2 regions of the Streptomyces sp. P5F9 genome follow, and region 1 is predicted to be linked to the other one. Evidence: riboswitches for the same ligand, from Rfam matches in the RefSeq annotation. Region 1 holds a riboswitch; the other holds the start of a gene.
What was found. A riboswitch is a leader RNA that binds a small molecule or an ion and turns the genes downstream of it on or off. The one in region 1 is predicted to bind cyclic di-AMP.

Region 1 (10,576 bases):
CGACGCCTTGACCATCGCGGTGAACTCGTCGACGACAACTTCGAAAGCGTCGGTCTCGACACCGTCGAGGGTGATGCGGGCGACATCGGCCGGGTCCATCTTGGGTACGTCGTAGTCCTTCATCATGTCGGTGTCCGCCGCTCCGAGGTGCACCGAGGTGACGCTCGTGCCCTGCCCTGCCAGTTCCTGGCGCAGGGCGTTGCTCATGCTCCAGACGGCGGCCTTCGAGACCGCGTAGGCGCTGCTGCCGGGGAAGACGAACCAGGACGCCGACGAGGCGATGTTCACCATCGCGCCCCCGCCGTTCGCTGCGAGGACTGGCGCGAAGGCGCGGGCCATGGACAGCGTGCCCCAGAGGTTCACGTTCAGTGCAGCTCGGACAGCGTCCAGGTCACCGAGCAGGGCGCCACCGCCGATTCCGGCGTTGTTGACGAGCAGGTTGACGTCGCCCGCTGTGTGGGCTGCCGCCGCGACGGCGAGGGGGTCGGAGATGTCCAGGGCGAGGACCTCGACACCGTCGAGGTCGATCGACTCGGGTCGACGGGCGGTCGCGTAGACCTTCGCGCCCCGCTCGACGAGCTGGGCAGCGAGATGACGGCCGATGCCGCGGTTGGCTCCGGTGACGAGCGCAGTGGCTCCGTGGATGTTCATAGGACGTAGGCTAAAACCTCACGTCAACGTGAGGATCAAGTCCGTTCCGCCCGGGAGGTGCCATGCGTATCGGAAAGGTGGCCGAAGGCGCTGGGGTCAGCGTCCGTGCGCTGCGGTATTACGAAGAGCAGGGGCTCGTCATCGCCGACCGCAGCCTCAGCGGCCACCGGCAGTATCCAGAGTCCGCCGTTGAGCGGGTGAAGTTCATCCAGCTCCTCTACTCGGCCGGGCTGAGCAGCAAAACCATCTTGCAGGTCCTGCCCTTCCTGGACACCCTCGTCGCGACCCCCGAGATGGCACAGCGACTCAAGGACGAACGCGACCGCATCCGAACCCAGATCAACGACCTGACCAGGGCATACGACCGACTCGATGAGCTGATCGCTGTTGCCACCGAGTCTGTGATCTCTCCAGTTACATGCTCGGCAAGCGTGGATGCCCCCACATGATCGACCGGACCCCCTAGTGTCTCGTGACCCTGATTGCGTTACTTCGAGTTGCTTCACTGCCGTGCTCGACATGGTCGCCGGCTGCGTCTGCTGCGCGGCGATTCTCAGGAGGACGGTCGTGGTGTCTGGGCCGGAGGGCCGTCCTGTGCGAGCTGGGTCCGCACACTGCGAGGCACGCGCATGCCGTGATCGCGCAGGTCGCCGATGAACCGTGCGACGAGCGGATCCGGTTCCGCGGACGTCACCGCCACCAGCTGCCTGACCCACCGCGGAGAGAACGAGCGCACTGCTCCCGGAAAGCCCTGGCTGACCGCGCTCACGGGGCATACGGCGATTCCCAGACCGGCTGCCGCGAGCTGTGGTGCCGCCGTGGTCACTGATGTCCTCACCACCGTCTCCGGGTGGACTCCGGCCCGGGCGAAGGACTGGTCGAGCCAGACGCTGAGGCCGTTGTCCGGTGTGAAGTGAACGAGCGGCGCACCGTCGAGGTCCGCAAGGCGGACAGCCGACCGCTCGGCCAGCACGTGGCCGGTGGGTGCGGCCAGCACGATCTCCTCCTCGGCGACGGCGGTGATCGTGAAACGGTCGGCCGAGGGAGCGGTCAGCACGGCCACGTCGACTTCGTCAGAGTCGACGAGGCCGAGCGCCTCGTCCATCGCCGTGGACTCGCGCAGGGTGATCGCGACCTCTGGGTGGCGGCGATGCCAGTGGCGGATGACCGCGGCGAGCAGCGGCACCGTGAGGCTCTGCGCACAGGCCAAGCGCAAGACCCCGCCGGCCGCTTGACCCGCCGCACGTGCCGACCTCACCGCGGAGGCGGCCGCCTCGATCGCTCGTCTGGCATCCGCGACGGCGGCCCGCCCTGCGGGAGTGAGCCTGACCCCTCGGGGCTCGCGGCGAAGCAGGACCGTCCGGGTCTCGCGTTCCAGCGAGGCGAGCTGATGAGAGACAGCGGGTTGCGAGGAATGCAGCAGCAGTGCGGCCTGTGTGATCGATCCGGAGTCCGCGACCGCGACGAGGCACTCCAGTGCCCGAAGAGAAGCCATTCGAAAATTTTATCGCAGACCTTCGAAGCATGAATGTTTTTGAGGGAAGACCTGCGGACCTCTGATTGCTCCAACCCACGACACCCTCTCGCCCAAGGCAGGCGAGGGGGCTCGCACAGAGCGAAGGAGAGGTTCATGGCACAGGCATTCGTCACGGGCGGTTCGGGGTTCATCGGCCAGGTGCTGGTACGGCGGCTCCTCGACGAGGGGCACTCGGTTCGCGCTCTGGTCCGCAGCGAAGCATCGGCCGCGAAGGTGTCGGCGCTGGGCGCAGAGCCCGTGCGGGGCGAGTTGACCGACCCGGCCACGTGGCGCGACGAAGTGACGGGCAGTGATGTGCTGTTCCACCTCGCTGCCGAGACGGACATCACCGCTGACCGTGAGCGTCATGAACTGGTGACGGTTCGCGGCACCCAGGCAGCCGTCGACGCGGCCCGCTACGCGCGGGTTCCTCGGTTCGTCCACTGCGGGAGCGAAGCCGCGCTCCTCGCCGGTGACCCGCTCGTGGACGTCGACGAGACCGCGCCGCTGCGGCCCGACTCGGAAGCCGCCTACTGTGCGGTGAAGGCCGTGGCCGAGAAGATCGTCCTCGACGCGAACGCCCAGGACTTCGCCACGGTGTCGATTCGCCCGAGGTTCGTCTGGGGTCCCGACAGCTTCCTCGTCGAAGGCTTGGTGGCGGCGGCGAAGGCGGGGCAGTTCGCCTGGATCGGCGGAGGCCGGCACACAACTGACGTCACGTTCGTCGAGAACGCCGTCGAGGGACTCGTCCTCGGATGGCACCGCGGCCGACCCGGTCAGGCCTACTTCGTCACCGACCGGCGCCGCGTGATCCTGCGCGAGTTCCTTCAGACCCAGTTCGAGATCTACGGCGTCGATCTCCCCATCCCCGACCTGGACGCCGAGACCGCCGCCCGCGAGATCCCCGTTCCCGCTCGATGGTTCCTCGGACAGCAGTGCACCCTGCGGACGGACAAGGCCGTAGCCGAGCTCGGATACGAGCCCGTTGTCTCGCACGCCGCCGGCCTGGACGCCGTCGGAAACCCGGTGGCCGTCAGCCGCGCGTGAAGGGTCACCCACGTTCAACCCGCACACGTCAACGTTCAACTTTCAACTGAGGGAGACACGCAATGAAGATCGTCACGATCGGAAGAGGAATGATCGGCGGAGGACTGGCCGGCCTGTGGCGAGACGCGGGCCACGAGGTCGAAGAGCTCGGCCGTGACGGCGGGGATGCCTCGGACGCGGACGCCGTCCTGGTCGCCGTACCCGGGGCAAAGATCTCGGACGCCCTGAGCAAGGTGACAGGACTCAAGGGGAAGATCGCGATCGACGCGACCAACATCATGCCCGCACGTCATGGCGACTTTCCGTCATACGCCGAGGAGGTGCAGTCCTTCACCCACGCCCCGGTGGCCAAGAGCTTCAACATGAACTTCGGGGCACTGTACGACGACGTGCGCAAGCAGCGAGTGCGGCCGAGCAACTGGTACGTCGCAGACGAGGGCGCCCTCGACGTCACCGAGCAGCTCATCCGCGACGCCGGCTACGACCCGGTGCGCGTCGGAGACCTCTCACGGGCCCGCGACTTCGAAAACGCGGTCTGGCTGCTCATGGGCATCCAGCCGGTCGGCGGCGTGTTTTACCGGTTTGCCGTTCCTGGCGAACTCTGAACGAAACCGGCGGGGCACTGCCTTCTACGCCGGGGCCGAGCGCGAGGAACGCGGCCTCCTCGGCGGTGGTGGCCCGCGGGGTGCGGTCGGCTTCCTTGTTCTCGCGGGGCGGGTAGTGCTCGGCCTTGACCGACGGGTGGCCCGGGGCCGAGCGGTCGTGTCGGGCGACCTCGGTGGGTCCGTCCTCGCCGACGGCGGTGACGATCAGTTCGTCGCCGTGGAACCGGGCCCAGACCCAGGTGTCGACCAGGTGGTGCGGGACCGAATAGCGCACGCCCTCGACGGAGATGGTGGACTCCCAGTTCACCCGCCTCGTGGTGCCGAAGGCGACGGTGAAGGGCTCCTTGGGCAGCGGATGGAGCCGCTGTTGCTCTTCGAGCAGGGCCTCGGCGGGCTTGCGGCGGCTGGCGCGGTGGACCCGGTTGTTGACCGTGTCGCAGAACTCCCGGCAGGCCGCCTCCAGTTGGCCCATCGTCTTGTACTGCGGCAGCAGGTTCGCGTTGGTGGGCACCAGGTCCGCCTTCGCGATGCGGACGGTGGCCTCCGAGCCGCCCTTCGTCTCGGGATCGGCGGGCAGACAGGGGCGGATCGTCATGCCGTAGTGCCGTCCGACCTCGACGATCTCGGGGTTGCGGACCGCGATGTTCGCGATGTGCTGGGTCGTGACGTCTTCTCGTTGTCGGTCAGCGCATAGGTCGGGACCCCGCCGATCCTCCGCAGCGTTGCATCCAGGCAGACCACGATGGTCGGCAGCGTCTTGTCGAACACCGGGATGACGACCCGGAACCTCGACCAGGCCAGCCAGGCGCACCACGACGATGTACGTCTTCTGCCGATGCGCGGCCCCTCGCCCCAGTCCCACTGCAGCCAGAGCGTCGGCTCGGTGATCCAGGGCCGATAGACCCGGTGGTGCCCCGACCGCATGCGAGATTTCACCTCGGCGACCGCTCGGCGGGTGGTGCGGTCCCCGCCCGTGAAGCCCATCGCAGTGATCCGCCGGTGCACGATGTCCGCGCGTATCCGCCCCTTCGACGCGGCCACCAACTCCTCGATCTTGTCCATGAATTCGTCGATCGGGCGGGCCCGGTGCTGACGTTCGGCGGGACGCTCACCCGCCCCCCGCAACTGGACATACCGCTTCACCGTGTGATGGTCGACGCCGGCCAGCTCGGCCGCGGCGCGGTAACTCCCCGTGAGGTCGTACGCCTCCAGGATTTCCATGATCTCCCTGCTGTTCTTCACACCGGCCAACTTCGCTGGCCGGTGTCCGTCCAGGTCCGGGGAGGTATCCGGCCGCCAGTGAGGAAGCTCGCGGCCATAAAGTGCTAGATAAAAGACCGGCTACGGGGAGTATCCACAGGCCGCCGTCAGTCAGTGAGGGTTTTCAGCGGTGCCGCTCCAGGGTGAGGACGGCCTTGGCGATTGACGTCATGCGGTTCGGGCTGCATCGGGCTCTGCGGAAGATTCGCCAGGATTTGAGGCGGGCGATTCCTCGTTCGACGGGTACGCGAGCGGCGGACAGCGCCCGGTTGACCGTCCGCTCGGTCGTGGTGAGTTCACCTTGGGGCGGTCGGCGTTTGGGGGTGGTGACCCACTCACCCGCGCCGATGTAGGCCATGTCGGCGAGGACGGGGACGCCTTGGCGCTCGCAGATCCTGATGATCTTGTGGGTGCGGGCGGCGGTCAGATCGTGTGTGCGGCCGGGCAGGGCGGGTGAGAGCCACAGCGTGCGACCGGCCGGGTCCGTGATGACCTGCACGTTCACACCGTGCCGCTGGTGCTTCGTCGAATAGTCTGCGCGCCCGTCGCCGACCCGGTCGCACTCGGCGAGCGTGCCGTCCACGAGAACGTAGTCGGGGCCCGCCTCACGCAGGACCTTCAGCAGGCCCGGCGCCATGTCGGCCAGGTGCTCGACGACGGTGGTGACGTACGCGTGGGCGGTGCCGACGGAGATACGGAAACCTGCGGCGAGCTGAGCCAGGGGGTCGTGCCGGCGCAGGTATGCCAGAGCGATCACCGCACGCCCGGACGGCCGGAGCTTGCAGCGCCGGTCACCCTCACGGGTGACGATCAGCATCCTCACCCACTCCACGAGTGCGTGCGGCAGGTCGAGTGCGGCAGGATACGGGACCAACAGGGTTCCTGAGCTGGAGAGTTGAGACCTAGACACCTCTCTCAACGGCACGGGGACCCTGTCCGTTGCTTACGGTCCCGCCGTCACCCGTCCGGGGGCCACTCTGAAAACCCTCAGTATTCGGAATCGACCGCCAGGACGCGGGGATCCCGCGCTACCGCCTGCTGGTGACAGCCGACGAGGAGGGCCTGATGCGGACCACCGGAGGTCTGCAACTCGTCGCGCCCCATGGGCTGGAGGCGATATCCCGAGCAGGCACGGTCGTCGTACCTGCGGGCCTGTCAAGGCTCAGGCAGTCCAGCCGGGCCGCCCACACCCATTGACGGACGCTCCTACCGCGGCGAGTCGCGACAGGCTCGCAGATCAGGGTGGCCATGGGAGGACCACAGGCCAGTTGCCGAATGCAACGGCGACAACGCTCCCGCCAGAGAGCCGTCAAAACGGTGACAGGAATGTGAGACACGAGCCCCACAGGGAGCAAAAAAAGACACTCCGAGCTGGGCATTTTACTTGATCACTAGAATCCGCTCCCATCATAACGTCACGTACGTCCTGTACATTTCTTACAGACGCCGAAGGAGGGGTACCCATGACCCGACCGTCCGCCCGCCACGTCCTGCCCGAGTTCACCGAGCGCACCAGCGCGGGCCACCGGACCCTCGACCCGTACTCGAAGCTGCTGGAGGAGCGGATCGTCTTTCTCGGGACGCCGATCGACGACATCTCGGCGAACGACGTGATGGCCCAGTTCATGCACCTCGAATACCAGGCGCCGGACCGGGACATCTCGCTGTACATCAACTCGCCCGGCGGATCGTTCACCGCTATGTCGGCGATCTACGACACCTTGCGGTTCGTCACGTGTGACGTGGAGACGATCTGCCTCGGCCAGGCCGGCACCTCCGCGGCGGTGCTGCTGGCGGCGGGCACGCCGGGCAAGCGGTCGGCGCTGCCGGGTGCGCGGGTGCTGATCCACCAGCCCTCGTTCCCCGAGCCGATCCAGGGTCAGGCGAGTGATCTCGCCATCCAGGCCGAGGAGTTGGCGCGTACGCGGGTCCAACTGGAGGAACTGCTCGCCCTGCACACGGGCCGGACGGTGGAGCAGGTGAGCACGGACATCGAGCGGGACCGGATCATGAACGCCCAACAGGCCCTGGAATACGGCTTGGTGGACCGGATCGTGACCACCCGCAAGACCTCGCTCACCGAGCCGGACGGGGAGTGAGCCGACGATGCTGCCGCCGGAACTGCCGCCGCTGCCCGCACTGACGCGCGCCGAGGGCGAGTTGATCGACCGTTACCTGGATGTGGCCGACCTGCTCGGCCGTATCAACCCGGCGCACAACAGTGACACGTACCGTGGTCTGAGGGCCGCTCAGGCACTTGTGGCCAGGGCCGCCGAGCTGCGGGACGCGCTGGCGCTGATGCACCGGCGGGGCGAGACCGAACTGCACGCTCCCACCCTCGCGCGGGCGCTGCGCGTGCTGGACGGGGAGCGCCGTACGGCGCGCGTCACCCTGCCCGCGCCCTCCGACAGTTGACGGAGACACAGCCGCCTCGGGCGGCGTCCAAACCGGCCGAACGGTGTACCCCCGATCGGCGTAGTCGCTTCTCCGTCCATGCGGCCGTCCGGGTTGCGCAACACGCGTAGCCCGGGGGCCGCCTGAAGTGTTCCGGTGCTGGTCCGGGGGCCTGGCGCCCCTCGACGCCCCTTCGAACACGGGGGTGTCCACCCGAACGGGTGAGTGGTGAGTAACCCCACAAATCCCCGGTTCCGTTGGGCTTTTCGGACATTCATAGGTGAAGATCCCTGTCTGACGACAAGACCCCGCCGCAGCGGCGGGGCGATCCGGGCGGACGCCGAGTCCTGCCGCCGCCCGGATGACAGGTCGACAGGATTGCATCGGCAGGAGTGGAGGACCCAGCACGACGGGTCGCCGGGACGGTCACGCCATGACCGGGTCGAGCAGCCCTTGGGGTGAAGCCGCGTCAGCGGCCGGGCAACTTTGTCAGCCCGAATCCGACAGGTCATCCTTCACAGGCGGCTGACGAAGGGTTGCGCATGACTGCGCTCAATCGTGTCCCGTCGCTGATGGTCAGGGCCGGTACGGCCTCGGCCTTCGCCATCGCCGCTGTTGGCGGCTCCGTCGTGATACCGGGCGTCGCATCCGACGCCGCGGCCGCGACACCCGCGACGAAGGCACTCCAGGTCGCGGCGTCCAAGAAGGGCGCCCCGTACAGGTACGGGGCCACCGGACCGGGCCGCTTCGACTGCTCCGGGCTCACGCTGTACTCGTACAAGAAGGCGGGCAAGAAACTGCCCCGTACGGCGGCCCAGCAGTACAACAAGACCCACCACATCTCGGCCAAGAGCCGCAAGGCCGGGGACCTCGTCTTCTTCCACTCGGGCTCCAGCGTCTACCACGTCGGCATCTACGCCGGCAAGGGAAAGATCTGGCACGCCCCGAAGACCGGGGACGTGGTGAGGCTGCAGAAGATCTGGACCAAGAGCGTCTGGTACGGCCGGGTCAGCTGACCTGCGCTGAAAACTCCCGAGGGGGTGGCGGTCTCCTGACGGACCGCCACCCCCTCGGGTGTCCAGAGGCGTTCGGCATGGTTCTCTACGGCTCCTGCTGGCCCGCGGCGGTCACCGGCCGGGCCGGTACCGTCCAGGGCACCTCGATGGAGACCGTCTTGCCGCCCTCCAGGGTGGGCCGGACCTTGAGTTTGCCGCCGCACTCCGCGGTCAGCCAGCGGATGATCACCATGCCCCGGCCGTTGTCCTGCTGGACGGCGGCCGGCAGGCGTTTCGGGAACCGGGGATGGCTGTCGGTGACCCCGATGTGGAGCCGTTCGTCACGCTCCAGCTCGATGTCCACCGTGAAGGTGGGTGACTGCCCGAAGGTGTGCTGTACGGCGTTGGTGGCGAGTTCGGAGACGATGAGGCGGATGGTGTCGGCGACCTCCGTGTCCGCCGGAAGTCCCCATTCCACCAGGGTCCCGACGACGTAGGTGCGGGCGGCGGAGACCGAGGCGGGATCGCTCGGCAGAGTGACGGATGCTTCCAGATGGTCTGCCATGGCGCGGTCGTCCCTTTCCCGCGGGACCGGTGTCCGACACGGAGCGGATGGTTCGAGTACGGTCCCGGACTGGTGCTTCTTCGCCAGACTGCCATTACCGCGTCGCCAACGGTGCCGATCCACCAAGATATGCATATATCTGTCGCTCGAAGCGGTGAACTCTGCGACCCCAGACCGTATTTGGGCGGCTCGGAAGGAGTAAGGAGAAACCCATGCAGTACGGTCCCGCGGTGCGCCGCCGGAAACTGGGCGCGGAACTGCGCGCATTGCGTGCGGAGGCGGGGCTCACCAGCGGTGAGGCGGCCCGGCTGGTCGGCTGGCACCAGTCGAAGGTGAGCCGCATCGAGACGGGCGCGAGTGGCGTGAAAGCGCCCGACGTCCGGTTACTCCTGGACGCCTACCAGGCCGGCGACCCACAACTTCGGGACATGCTGCTCGTGTTGGCCGGCTCCGACGACGGAGGTGGCCGGCACCACTGGTGGCACGCCTATCGCGGTGTACTGCCGCCCGCCTACCGGGACTTCATCAGTCTGGAGTCACAGGCCAGCACCCTCCGCACCCTGGAGACCTCGGTGGTCCCCGGACTGCTGCAGACGCCCGAGTACGCCCGCGCGGTGACCCGGGCCGCCGTGGGAGGCCTCGACAACGACGGCCCCGAGCGGCTCGACGCGCTGGTGCAGGTGCGGCTGGCCCGGCAGGACGTGCTGCGCGCGGATCCGCCGCTGGCCCTGAGCGTGGTCCTCGACGAGGCGGTGCTGCGGCGCGAGGTCGGCGGGCCAGGGGTGATGGCACGTCAGCTGGACCGGCTCGTGGAGGCGGCCAGACTGCCCCAAGTGAGGCTTCAGGTACTGCCGTTCGCCGCAGGAGCACACATCGGCATCACCGGGCCTTTCGTTATCTTCTCCTTTCCGAGCACTTCTGATCTGGACGTGGTTGTTCTAGACCACTTGACGAGTAGCCTCTACCTCGAACGGAAAGAAGACCTAGAGGCCTACAGCGAGGCCTTCAACACCCTTCAGTTCCACGCCCTTTCGCCCGAGGATTCGTCGGATTACATCGCCGGGATAGGTGACGGCGCGTAAGGAGGCACCATGTCTGCACTGCCTCGGAACGTACCTTCCAGTTCTGAACTGTCCGGTGTGCGGTGGCTGCGCAGCAGCTACAGCACGGGAGCGAACAACTGCGTCGAGGCGGCACGTCCGCGCTCAGGCCCCCGCGCGGGGCTGCTCGCCGTACGCGACTCGAAGGACCCGCAAGGACCCGCCCTGCTCTTCTCCCCCGCGAGCTGGACGGGCTTCCTCGCCACGTTCCACTGACCGTTCCGCCTGTCAGCGACGCACGGCCGTGTCACGCCGACTCATGGTCGCGTCTCGCCGATCACACGTACAGCGCGTTCGATCTCGGCCCCGGAGAGGTCCGCTCGGGCTGTCAGCCTGAGCCGTGAGATGCCGTCGGGCACGGAAGGAGGACGGAAGCAGCCCACGGCCAGCCCTGCCGTACGGCAGTCGGCCGCCCACCGCACGGCCGCCTCCGGGGACGGCGC
Region 2 (10,576 bases), on a different contig from region 1:
GACTCGCGCGTCGCGTCAACGATCTTGGCGCTCAACGCGGGTTGACACTTCGCTACGACAAGACGTCGGTGGCGCGCTGGGTGTCGAAGGGAATGGTGCCCCAGGGCGCCGCCCCGCACCTCATCGCGGCCGCCATCGGCCAGAAGCTCGGCCGCCCTGTGCCGCTCCACGAGATCGGCCTGGCGGACGCGGATCCCGCACCGGAAGTGGGCCTCGCCTTTCCCCGGGACGTCGGCCAAGCCGTGCGTTCCGCAACGGAGTTGTACCGGCTCGACCTCGCCGGCCGCCGGGCCGGTTCCGGCGGCATCTGGCAGTCCCTCGCCGGGTCGTTCGCAGTCAGCGCATACGCAACGCCCGCCTCACGGTGGCTGATAACCCCGGCCGACAGTTCGGTGGCACGGGAAGCGAACTCCGCGGAGAGCTCCGGGACACCGCTCAAAGTCGGCCACAGCGATGTGCAGAAGCTGCGGGAGGCCGCGGAGGACGCCAGGCGCTGGGACTCCAAGTACGGGGGCGGCGACTGGCGTTCGTCGATGGTGCCGGAGTGTCTGCGGGTGGAGGCGGCACCGCTGCTGCTCGGCTCGTACTCCGACGAGGTCGGCAGAGCCCTGTTCGGCGCGAGTGCCGAACTCACCCGCCTCGCAGGGTGGATGGCCTTCGACACCGGGCAACAGGAGGCGGCGCAGCGGTACTACATCCAGGCGCTGCGTCTTGCCCGCGCGGCGGCGGATGTGCCGCTGGGCGGCTATGTGCTGGCGTCGATGTCGTTGCAGGCGACCTATCGCGGCTTCGGCGACGAGGGCGTCGACCTCGCGCAGGCCGCGTTGGAGCGCAACCGGGGCCTTGCGACCGCCCGCACCATGAGCTTCTTCCGGCTCGTCGAGGCGCGGTCCCATGCGAAGGCCGGGGACGCACAGGCGGCCGGCGCTGCCCTGAAGGCGGCCGAGGGGTGGCTTGAGCGGTCCCGGGAGGGTGACAACGATCCGTCCTGGCTCGGGTTCTACGGCTACGACCGGTTCGCCGCGGACGCTGCGGAGTGCTATCGGGACTTGAAGGCGCCGCGGCAGGTGCGGCGGTTCACTGAGCAGGCGTTGTCGAAGCCGACGGAGGAGTTCGTGCGGTCGCACGGGCTTCGGCTCGTTGTCTCGGCGGTGGCTGAGCTTGAGTCGGGGAATCTTGATGCGGCGTGCGAGCAAGGGGTTCGGGCGGTGGAGGTTGCCGGGCGTATCTCGTCTGCTCGGACTACCGAGTACGTGAAGGATCTTTTGCACCGGTTGGAGCCGTATGGGGATGAGCCGCGGGTTGTTGAGCTGCGGGAGCGGGCTCGGCCGTTGTTGATGGCGCCCGCCTAAGGGTCTGCCGGGCTTGTGCCGTCTTGCGTGTGCGGGTGCGCTGTGGCTGGTCGCGCAGTTCCCCGCGCCCCTTGGGGGGTTCTGCCCTCCCGGCGTTTGAAGTGACTGTCAGTGGTGCAGTGCACTATCGAAGCCGGGAGGTGGTGCACGTGCGGGCTGGGGTCGGGTACGACTGTGACGTGCTCGTGGTCGGTGGCGGGATTGTCGGGCTGTCCACGGCGTATGCGATCAGCCGTGCCGCGCCGGGCACGCGCGTCACCGTGCTGGAGAAGGAGGCCGGACCCGCTCGGCACCAGACAGGGCGCAACAGCGGGGTGATCCACAGCGGGATCTACTACCGGCCCGGGTCGCTCAAGGCGCGGTATGCCGTGCGCGGGGCTGCCGAGATGGTGAAGTTCTGTGCGGAGTACGGGATTTCGCACGCCGTCACCGGGAAGTTGATCGTCGCCACGGAGCGGGCGGAATTGCCCCGGCTGCACGCGCTCGTGCAGCGCGGGCGGGAGAACGGGATTCCGGTCCGGGAGTTGGGCGCCGCCCAGATCGCGGAGTACGAACCGGAGGTGCGTGGCCTCGCCGCCATACACGTCGGGACGACCGGGATCTGCGACTACACCGAGGTCGCCAACCACCTCGCCGAGGCCTCCGGCGCGGAGATCCGTTACGGCGCGCGGGTCGCCCACATCGACCGGCGCCCCGAGCGCGGGGTCGCCGTCCGTACGGTGACCGCGACCGGCGGTGACGTCGTCCGCGCGCGCGTGCTGGTGAACTGCGCCGGCCTGCACTGCGACGAGGTGGCCCGCCTCACCGGCGACGACCCGGACATGCGGATCGTGCCGTTCCGAGGCGAGTACTACACCCTCACCCGCCCCGAACTGGTCCGGGGCCTGGTCTACCCGGTCCCCGACCCGACCTTCCCGTTCCTCGGCGTCCACCTCACCCGCGGCATCGACGGCAGCGTCCACCTCGGCCCGAACGCGGTCCCGGCCCTGGCCCGCGAGGGCTACGACTGGGGCGTCGTACGGCCTCGGGAAGTCGCGGCGACGGCGGCTTGGCCCGGCTCCTGGCACATGGCCCGACAGCACTGGCGCTACGGATTGGGGGAACTCCGGCGATCCATCTCCAAGACCGCGTTCACGGGAGCCGTACAGCGCCTCCTCCCGGCGGTGACCCCGGACGACCTGATCCCATCACCGGCCGGCGTACGCGCCCAAGCGGTACTGCGGGACGGCACCCTCGTAGACGACTTCCTGATCAAGGAGGGTCCGCGGGCCGTACATGTGCTGAACGCCCCAAGCCCGGCAGCCACCGCCTCCCTACCCATCGGCAGAGAGGTAGCCCGCCGGGCCTTGGCTGTATTGCACCAAGACCGACGCCCACTCCAAACCCCGGACAGGGCAACCCCCTAGGGGCGCAGGGCTGTATCGATATGCGGCTCCGCCGCGTGGGCGCGACCAGCCACAACGCACCCGCCACTCGCAAGACAACACAAGCCACGCAGACGCAAAGGCGCACGCCCCGTAAAATCAACGCATTGTGTCTGACACCGCCAACACCCCCGCCACCCCCACCGAGCCCGCACACCGCACCCGGCCCAAGGGCGAACCCCGTTTTCCCGGCGGGCCGACGCCCGACCCCGCCGGCTCCCACTTCGAACGCCGCATCCGAAGTTTCCAGCCACGCCGAAGCAGGGTCACCGCTGGCCAAGCGGACGCCTTGGAACGCCTGTGGCCCACGTGGGGCCTGGACATCGACGGCCGACGGAACCTCGATCTCGCCGAGCTGTTCGGGAACGACAACCCGGTCGTCCTGGAGATCGGCTTCGGCATGGGTGAGGCCACCGCACAGATGGCCGCCGAAGCCCCCGCGACGAACATCCTCGCCGCCGACGTGCACACCCCGGGCCAGGGCAATCTCCTGGGCCTCGCCGAGCACCACGGCCTGTCCAACATCCGGGTCGCCAACGGGGATGCGATCATCCTGCTCCGCGAGATGCTCGCCCCGGACTCGCTCGACGGACTGCGCGTGTACTTCCCGGACCCCTGGCCCAAGAAGCGGCACCACAAGCGGCGGCTGCTCCAGCCGGAGTTCCTCACCCTCGCCGCGACCCGCCTCAAGCCCGGCGCGACCGTGCACTGCGCGACGGACTGGGAGCCGTACGCGGAGCAGATGCTCGAAGTGCTCGACGCGCACCCGGACTTCGAGAACAGCCAACCTGACGGCGGTTTTGCGCCCCGTCCGGAGTTCCGGCCGCTGACCCGTTTCGAGGGCCAGGGACTGGACAAGGGACATGTCGTGAACGATCTGCTCTTCCGTCGCGTACCCCACGACGACCGGACGACGACCAGCACTGACGACCAGCGCTGACGCCAGGCTCCCTCGCGGGCCGTGCCCTTACCTCGTTAGGGTCGATGCCGTGGCCACCTTTCCGCCGTACCCCCCACACCCCGGCCACCCCGCCGGTGGTGTGCCCGGGCACGGGCCGCGGGTGCGCTGGTGGCAGCGGAACTGGGTCCGCTACGGCGCGCTGATCGCCCTGCTCACGCTCTCCGGGCTGGTCATCCTCGCGCTGGTGCGTCAACAGACCGGTACCGAAGGGTTCTTGGTCGGCCTCGGGCTCGCCGTACTACCCGTACCCCTCCTCGTCGGCGCCTTCCGCTGGCTGGACCGGGTCGACCCCGGACCCTGGCGGAACCTGCTCTTCTCCTTCGCGTGGGGTGCCTGCGCCGCGGCCCTCATAGCGATCGTCGCCAACAGCTTCGCGACGAGATGGATAGCGACCACGACCGCCGACCCGACCAGCGCGGACACTCTCGGCGCCACTGTCATAGCCCCGATCGTCGAGGAGTCGGCGAAGGCGGCGGCCGTACTCCTCGTCTTCCTCTTCCGCAGACGGGACTTCACCGGGATCGTCGACGGGGTGGTGATAGCCGGGGTCACCGCCACCGGCTTCGCGTTCACCGAGAACATCCTCTACCTCGGCACCGCCTTCGGCACCGACCAGCTCACCGGCGACCGCGGCCTCACCTCCGTCACCGCGGCGACCTTCTTCGTGCGCATCGTCATGTCCCCGTTCGCGCACCCCCTGTTCACCGTCCTCACCGGCATCGGCTTCGGCGTCGCCGCCCTCTCCCCCGACCGGCAGCACATCCGACGCGTCCTGCTCCCCCTGACCGGCCTGCTCCTCGCGATGGGCATGCACGCGATCTGGAACGGCTCCTCCACCTTCGGCCAGTACGGCTTCTTCGAGGTCTACGGCGTCTTCATGGTCCCCATGTTCGGCCTGCTGACCTGGCTCGCGGTCTGGACCCGGCAGCGCGAACTGCGCACCGTGCACGAGGAGTTGCCCGCCTACGTCTACGCGGGCTGGCTGACCCCGGCCGAACCCTTCGTGCTCGGCTCGATGAAGGCCCGCCGCCTGGCCCGCGAGTACGCCCGCCACCGCCTCGGCAGGCAGGCGGCCCGCTCGGTCGCCCAGTACGAGGCGTACGCGACCTCCCTGGCGTTCCTGCGGTACCGGGCCACGCGGGGCCGCGCCGGCGCCGACTTCGTCGTACGGGAAAGGGAGTTGCTGCACGAGCTGTGGCTGCGCCGGGAGGTGGCACGGCCCGCGCTGGACTACGCGGCGCGGCGGACAGCGCCGCCGGTACCGGTGGTGGTGCCGCCGTGGCCGCCGGTGTACGGGTCGTACGGGAGTCCCCTGTACAACCCGTACCGGTCATAGCTCCAAGGACACCTACGCCGATGCCTGCGTGAGGCGGGCGATCTCCGCGTCCGTCAGCTCCAGTTCCGCCACGCCGAGCAGTGCGGGGAGCTGCTCGACCGTCCGGGCCGACGCGATCGGGGCCGCGACCGTGGGCTGGGCGGCGAGCCAGGCGAGGGCCACCGTGGCGACCGGGGCGTCGTGGGCCTGGGCGACCTCGTCCAGGGCGGTGAGGACGTTCTGGCCGCGCTCCGACTTGAGGTACTCCGCCGCGCGCCCGGCCCTCGGGCTGTCGACCGTCGTACCGGGGCGGTACTTGCCGGTGAGGAAGCCGGCGGCCAGCGAGAAGTACGGGAGGGCCGACAGTCCTCCGCGTTCGGCGACGTCCCGCAGCTCGCCCTCGTAGGTGTCGCGGGAGACGAGGTTGTAGTGGGGCTGGATGGCGACATAGCGCGCCAGGCCCTCGCGGTCGGAGAAGTCCAGGGACGCCTGGAGGCGCTCGGGCGAGATGTTGGAGGCGGCGATGTGCCGCACCTTGCCCGCCTTGACCAGTTCGTCGAGCGTGCCGACGATCTCCTCGACCGGCACGTCCTCCTTGTCGAAGTGCGGGTAGTACAGGTCGATGTAGTCGGTGCCCAGGCGACGCAGCGAGGCGTCGGCGGCGGCCTTGATGTTGGCGGCGGACAGGCCGGGGTAGTCGGGGTGCTGGCTGACCTTGGTGGCGATCACGACGTCGGCACGGTTGCCGCGGGCCTTGAGCCACTTGCCGATGACGGTCTCGGACTCGCCGCCGTGATTGCCCGGCGCGAACGCCGAGTACGAGTCGGCGGTGTCGACGAAGTTGCCGCCCGCGGCCGTGTAGGCGTCGAGCACGGCGAAGGAGGCCGCCTCGTCGGCGGTCCAGCCGAACACGTTGCCGCCGAGGTTCAGCGGGAAGATCTCCAGGTCGGACCGGCCCAGCTTGCGAAGAGAAGTCATGCTTCACCTCAACCGCCGGGCCGGAACCGGATATTCCAGACGATCAGGGAGAGATCAGGGGTTGAGGCCCTTGCTGCGCAGCCAGGGCGCCGGGTCGCTCGCGGTGGCGGCGCCGTTGATGTGCACCTCCAGGTGGAGGTGCGGCCCGGTCACGTTGCCGGTCGCGCCGACGCGGCCGATGACCTCGCCGGTGGAGACCTTCTGCCCGACGCTGACGTTGATCGAGGACTGGTGGCAGAACCACAGCTCGGTGCCGTCGTCGAGGGTGAGGATCGTGCGGTACCCGTAGGACCCGGCCCAGCCCGCCTCGGTGACCGTGCCGCTGTGGATGGCCTTGATCAGCGTGCCGGTGGGCGCGGCGAAGTCGAGACCCGTGTGATACCCGGAGGACCACATCGAGCCGGCCTGGCCGAAGGTGCCGGTGATCGTGTACGAGCCGACCGGCAGCGTGTACTGCTTGGCCAGCGCGGCGAGCTTCGCGGCCTCGGCCTTCTTCGCCGCGGCGGCCTCCGCGGCCTTCTTCGCGTCGGCGGCCTTCTTCGCGGCGTCCTTCTCGGCCTTGGCGGCGGCGGCGTCGACCTGCTTGGCGACGGCGGCCTCGACGGCGGCCTTCGACTTGCCGTCGACCTGTACCTGCTGCGACTCGGCCTGCGCCATGATCCGGTTGCGCAGCAGCTCACCCGCGTCCGAGGCGCCCTTGGCGGTCTCGGTCGTGCTGACCCCGACACTGCTGAGCGGCGTGGCGGAACCCTTGGGGGTGCTGCTGGACGAGTCGTCCAGCAGGTGGCCCACGGAGGGCAGGTCGGGCAGGGAGATGGAGACCGGCGGCTTGCCGGTGTTGGCGCTGGCCATGCCGCCCGCGCTGACGGCGGCTATGACACCGACGCCCAGGACGGTGGAGCTGCGGGCGAATCCTCCGCCACCACGCTGCTTGGCGACACGGTGCTTGCCGCGGTTGGGAGCAACGGACTCCGCGCTGGGATTCCACTCCTCCCAGGGGCCCTCGTCGGGGCGGTAACCGCCGTAGACGACAGGGGCTTCTGGGGCAGCCTGGTTTGACGCCACGTGGGCGTGCTCCTTTCCTTCCTTCTCGCCTACCGGGTTAGCTGACGGGTTCGGAGCAGGAAGGTCTCCTACGCGCGTATACCTGCCGTGTTGCCACGGCGGTCGACGAGCGATTCACCCCAAGGTGGTGGTTCCCCGGTTCCCTTGCGGGATTCGGCACGTGCGCACGGAGCCATCTCTTGTGACGGCTGGGACGACCGCGCTGCGTTATCGAACGTTAATAGACACGGGCGCCCGTTTCCAAGCTGTTCGGCTTGATCATTAACCTTTCCTTGCTGGACGAACGGCCCACCACCGGCGAAAAACGGGCGAGTTGGCCGAGTCTCAGAATTCCCACAGGTATTGACGGCATGTCAGTTGTTATGCGGAGGGCTCCCGCCCGGTCACCCGCCGTGATGACGGTCATGGATGCCGTACGGCGATCATCGCCATGTCGTCCGTCATCCAGCCCCCGGAGTACCGACGCACCTCCTTGGCGAGGATGCCGAGCAACGCCTCGGGACTGCGGAAGGTCCGGCCGGCCAGCCGAGCACCGGGGTCGTAGAAGACGCCGTGGGAGTCGCGCGCCTCGGACAGCCCGTCGGTGTGGACGAGGAGGGTGGCCCCGCCGGGGAACGCGAACTCCTCGGCACGGTCGGGCCAGACCCCCAACTCGCCCATTCCCAGGGGCAGTGCGGGCTCCTGGACCTGCAACGTGCGTACGGTGCCGTCCTCGTGCAGGAGCAGCGGCGGCGGATGGCCCCGGTCGACGATCCGTACGACGCCGTCGCCGTGCGGGAGTTCGGCGAGGACGGCCGTGGTGAACCCCTCGAACGCGTCGAGACCGTCGCGCCGGGTGCCCTCGCGCGCCAGCGCCCGCTCCAGCCGCTGCGCGACCGCCTCCAGGGTGACCTCCTGCTCGGCGGCCTCCCGGAACGCCCCGATGACCACGGCGACGGCGGCGACCGCGCCCATGCCCTTGCCGCGCACGTCACCGACGACCAGCCGCACGCCGTGCGGGGTGTCCTGCACCGCGTACAGGTCGCCGCCGATGAACGCGCCCTCCTGCGCCGCCTCGTACCGTGCCGCGATCTCGAACCCGCCGATCCGCTCGGCCGGTTCGGGCAGTACGGCCCGTTGAGCGGCCTCGGCGATCTCGCGTGCGGAGGCCAGCTGTTCGCTGCTGCGGCGGACCAGGAGGTTGATGAGGACGGCCAGCACGGCGACCGTCGCCACGGTGACCACCTCGGTGACCGCGTCGATGTCGAGGACGATGCCCAGCCTGACGTGGACCGCGAGCACGACGGCGACGGCCGCCAGACCGGTGAGGACCGTACCGCGCCGGGAGTAGAGCGGGGCGGCGACCAGCGGGGCGGCGGTGAAGAGCGGGGCCGCGGTGAAGGCCTGCGGGGTGAGGTAGTCGTAGAACGCCCCGACGATCAGCAGCAGCGCGGGCAGGCGGCGGACGGTGGTGCGGGTGTACGAGATCCGCCGTCCTTCGACGGGGCCGAGGCCGGGGTCGGGCACGGGATCGCCGGGCAGGCGCCCGCCGGCTCGCACATACGGACCCTCCTCCACGCGTCCAGTTTTTCGTGACGGAGGGAGGGCGGCGAGCGGTGTGAGCCGATCGAGGACATCGGGAGAGGGGGGAAGGGGGGAGAAACACCAAGGGCCGGAATCCATTTCTGGATTCCGGCCCTTGGCCTTAGTAGCGGGGACAGGATTTGAACCTGCGACCTCTGGGTTATGAGCCCAGCGAGCTACCGAGCTGCTCCACCCCGCGCCGTTGTGATTACAACTATACGCCATCCGCGGGGTCCGATGTCACACAGGTTTCAGTCGGCGGTGTTCCCGGCGTGCGTGAGGGTCTCCCAGGAGACGAAGAGGTCGTCGCTGCCGGCCGGGCGGGTGGACTCGGCGAGCTTGTGCGCGGCGGGCACCTTCACTCCGAGCCGGCCCTCCAGGTGGTTGACGGCGACCTCCAGGTCGGGCCCCATGTTCCGGTCGACCTTGCCGCCGCACAACCAGGCGGGCGCGGGCTCGCCGAGCTGGTAGCGGGCGTGGAATTCGAGTGCCGCCCTGAGCCGGTCCTTGACCCCGTCGTAGAGGTCGACGCCCTGGTGCCAGGCGGTCTCGGCGATGTGCGCGGTGGCCGCCAGCGAATACCCGACGTGCTTGAAGTTGCGGCACGTCTCCTGGGCGACGCCGTCCTTGAAGGTCGTCTGCTTGAACCAGTACGTCGTCAGCTTCTGCGGGGTGGTGACCTTCGAGCCCACCGGGGTGAGCGGCACCTTGCCGTCCTTGGCGAGGTAGAAGTAGGCGGGCACGCGGTCGCGGAAACGTTTGACGGCGGCGTCGAACGCCTTGTGGTCGTCGAGGAACACGGCGATACCGATCGCCGCGTCCGTCATCGCGAGGTCCCAGTTGCCGTTGTAGTCCGGCAGGTTCTTGGTGACTTCCGGTTCGTAGGCGGTACGCAGCATCGTCCCGAACCGCTTGACCCGGTCCGCCGGCCAGCCGGCGCCGGGCGCGTACCGCACGATCTCCGCAGCCCGCGCCCAGGTCGAACCGGCCCACGCGGTCTGCAGCCCGGCGTCGTCGGAGGTGTGCTCCCTCATCTTCGCCGACCAGTCGTCCATGATCTCCCGCGCCTTCAGCGCGTGATGCTGCTTCCCGGTGATGCTGAACAGCAACGCCTGCGTGTACGCCGCGATCGCGTCCTCGCGCTCCTCGACACAGCCGTGCGCGGCCTTGCCGTTCCAGGGGCAGTCGACGTCCGCGTACGGCTTCGCCGTGTACTTGTACGACCCGTACTTGCTGTCCCGCATCCCGAAGTACGCCTTCAGCCAGGGCTGCTTGCCGGCGGCGACGTTCTTGCGTACAGCGTCCAGCTGGCCCTTGCTGACGAGCACCCCGGGGTGCGTGAACGCGGCGCTCGCGGGCAGCGCCCTTGCCATGGTTCGCGTACCGGTGTCCGTCGATCCGCACGAGGCGAGTAGTCCTACGGCTACGGACGCGCCCAGCAAGGTGATGGCGTGCCGCCGGCCCACTGCCCTCATGTGTCCTACCTCCGCGTTGTCCGCACCGGTTCTTTGTGAGCGTGACGTGGGAGGCGGTGGGGCGCAGGATTTGATGGGCCGGTCGGGGAGCAGCGAGGGCGGGGAGGTGTTCCAGAGGAATGTGACACTCACCCCCCGAGGTGTCACATTCCTCCAGAGAGGGTGCGCCTCAGCCGAGCAGATGCCGGTTCGGCGCCTTCGCCCGCTCCTCGTACTCCGGGAGTACGACCACGGTCACCCCCCGCGCGGCCAGCGCCCCGCTCCCGTCCGCCCCCGCCACGAACGTGTCCGGCTCGCGCCAAGCGGTCACCACCCGCCGTACGCCCGCGTCGAGGATCAGTTGGGCGCAGGGCTTGGGGCGGGAGGCGCGGTGGGTGCAGGGTTCCAGGCTCGTGTAGACCGTGGCCGTGGGGAGGCGCGGGTCCTGCGGGTCGATCTTCGCC

Region 2: it holds a riboswitch for cyclic di-AMP, as region 1 does, so the genes downstream of both, AC31A1_RS31860 (M23 family metallopeptidase) here and AC31A1_RS28575 (C40 family peptidase) in region 1, are expected to answer to the same signal.

Annotation. Positions count from the first base shown of each region.
Region 1 covers NZ_JBXVPZ010000207.1:354-10,929, reverse strand. Annotated here, with positions in the region: gene AC31A1_RS28625 (SDR family oxidoreductase) at 1-651, opposite strand, end outside; gene AC31A1_RS28620 (MerR family transcriptional regulator) at 714-1,100, shown strand; gene AC31A1_RS28615 (LysR family transcriptional regulator) at 1,205-2,146, opposite strand; gene AC31A1_RS28610 (NAD-dependent epimerase/dehydratase family protein) at 2,282-3,214, shown strand; gene AC31A1_RS28605 (NADPH-dependent F420 reductase) at 3,277-3,819, shown strand; partial or broken gene istA (IS21 family transposase) at 3,848-5,061, opposite strand; gene AC31A1_RS28595 (transposase) at 5,204-5,953, opposite strand; partial or broken gene AC31A1_RS28590 (AraC family transcriptional regulator) at 6,079-6,228, shown strand; gene AC31A1_RS28585 (ATP-dependent Clp protease proteolytic subunit) at 6,543-7,178, shown strand; gene AC31A1_RS28580 (hypothetical protein) at 7,186-7,494, shown strand; cyclic di-AMP (ydaO/yuaA leader) riboswitch at 7,834-8,012, shown strand; gene AC31A1_RS28575 (C40 family peptidase) at 8,016-8,489, shown strand; gene AC31A1_RS28570 (ATP-binding protein) at 8,575-9,033, opposite strand; gene AC31A1_RS28565 (helix-turn-helix domain-containing protein) at 9,246-10,115, shown strand; gene AC31A1_RS28560 (DUF397 domain-containing protein) at 10,125-10,349, shown strand; partial or broken gene AC31A1_RS28555 (aminotransferase class I/II-fold pyridoxal phosphate-dependent enzyme) at 10,391-10,576, opposite strand, start outside.
Region 2 covers NZ_JBXVPZ010000252.1:3,021-13,596, forward strand. Annotated here, with positions in the region: gene AC31A1_RS31835 (NsdA family TPR-like regulatory protein) at 1-1,352, shown strand, start outside; gene lhgO (L-2-hydroxyglutarate oxidase) at 1,472-2,758, shown strand; gene trmB (tRNA (guanosine(46)-N7)-methyltransferase TrmB) at 2,886-3,716, shown strand; gene AC31A1_RS31850 (PrsW family intramembrane metalloprotease) at 3,766-5,073, shown strand; gene AC31A1_RS31855 (aldo/keto reductase) at 5,086-6,030, opposite strand; gene AC31A1_RS31860 (M23 family metallopeptidase) at 6,085-7,095, opposite strand; cyclic di-AMP (ydaO/yuaA leader) riboswitch at 7,107-7,264, opposite strand; gene AC31A1_RS31865 (PP2C family protein-serine/threonine phosphatase) at 7,498-8,634, opposite strand; tRNA gene AC31A1_RS31870 (tRNA-Met) at 8,784-8,857, opposite strand; gene AC31A1_RS31875 (alginate lyase family protein) at 8,910-10,133, opposite strand; partial or broken gene AC31A1_RS31880 (cytidine/deoxycytidylate deaminase family protein) at 10,303-10,576, opposite strand, start outside.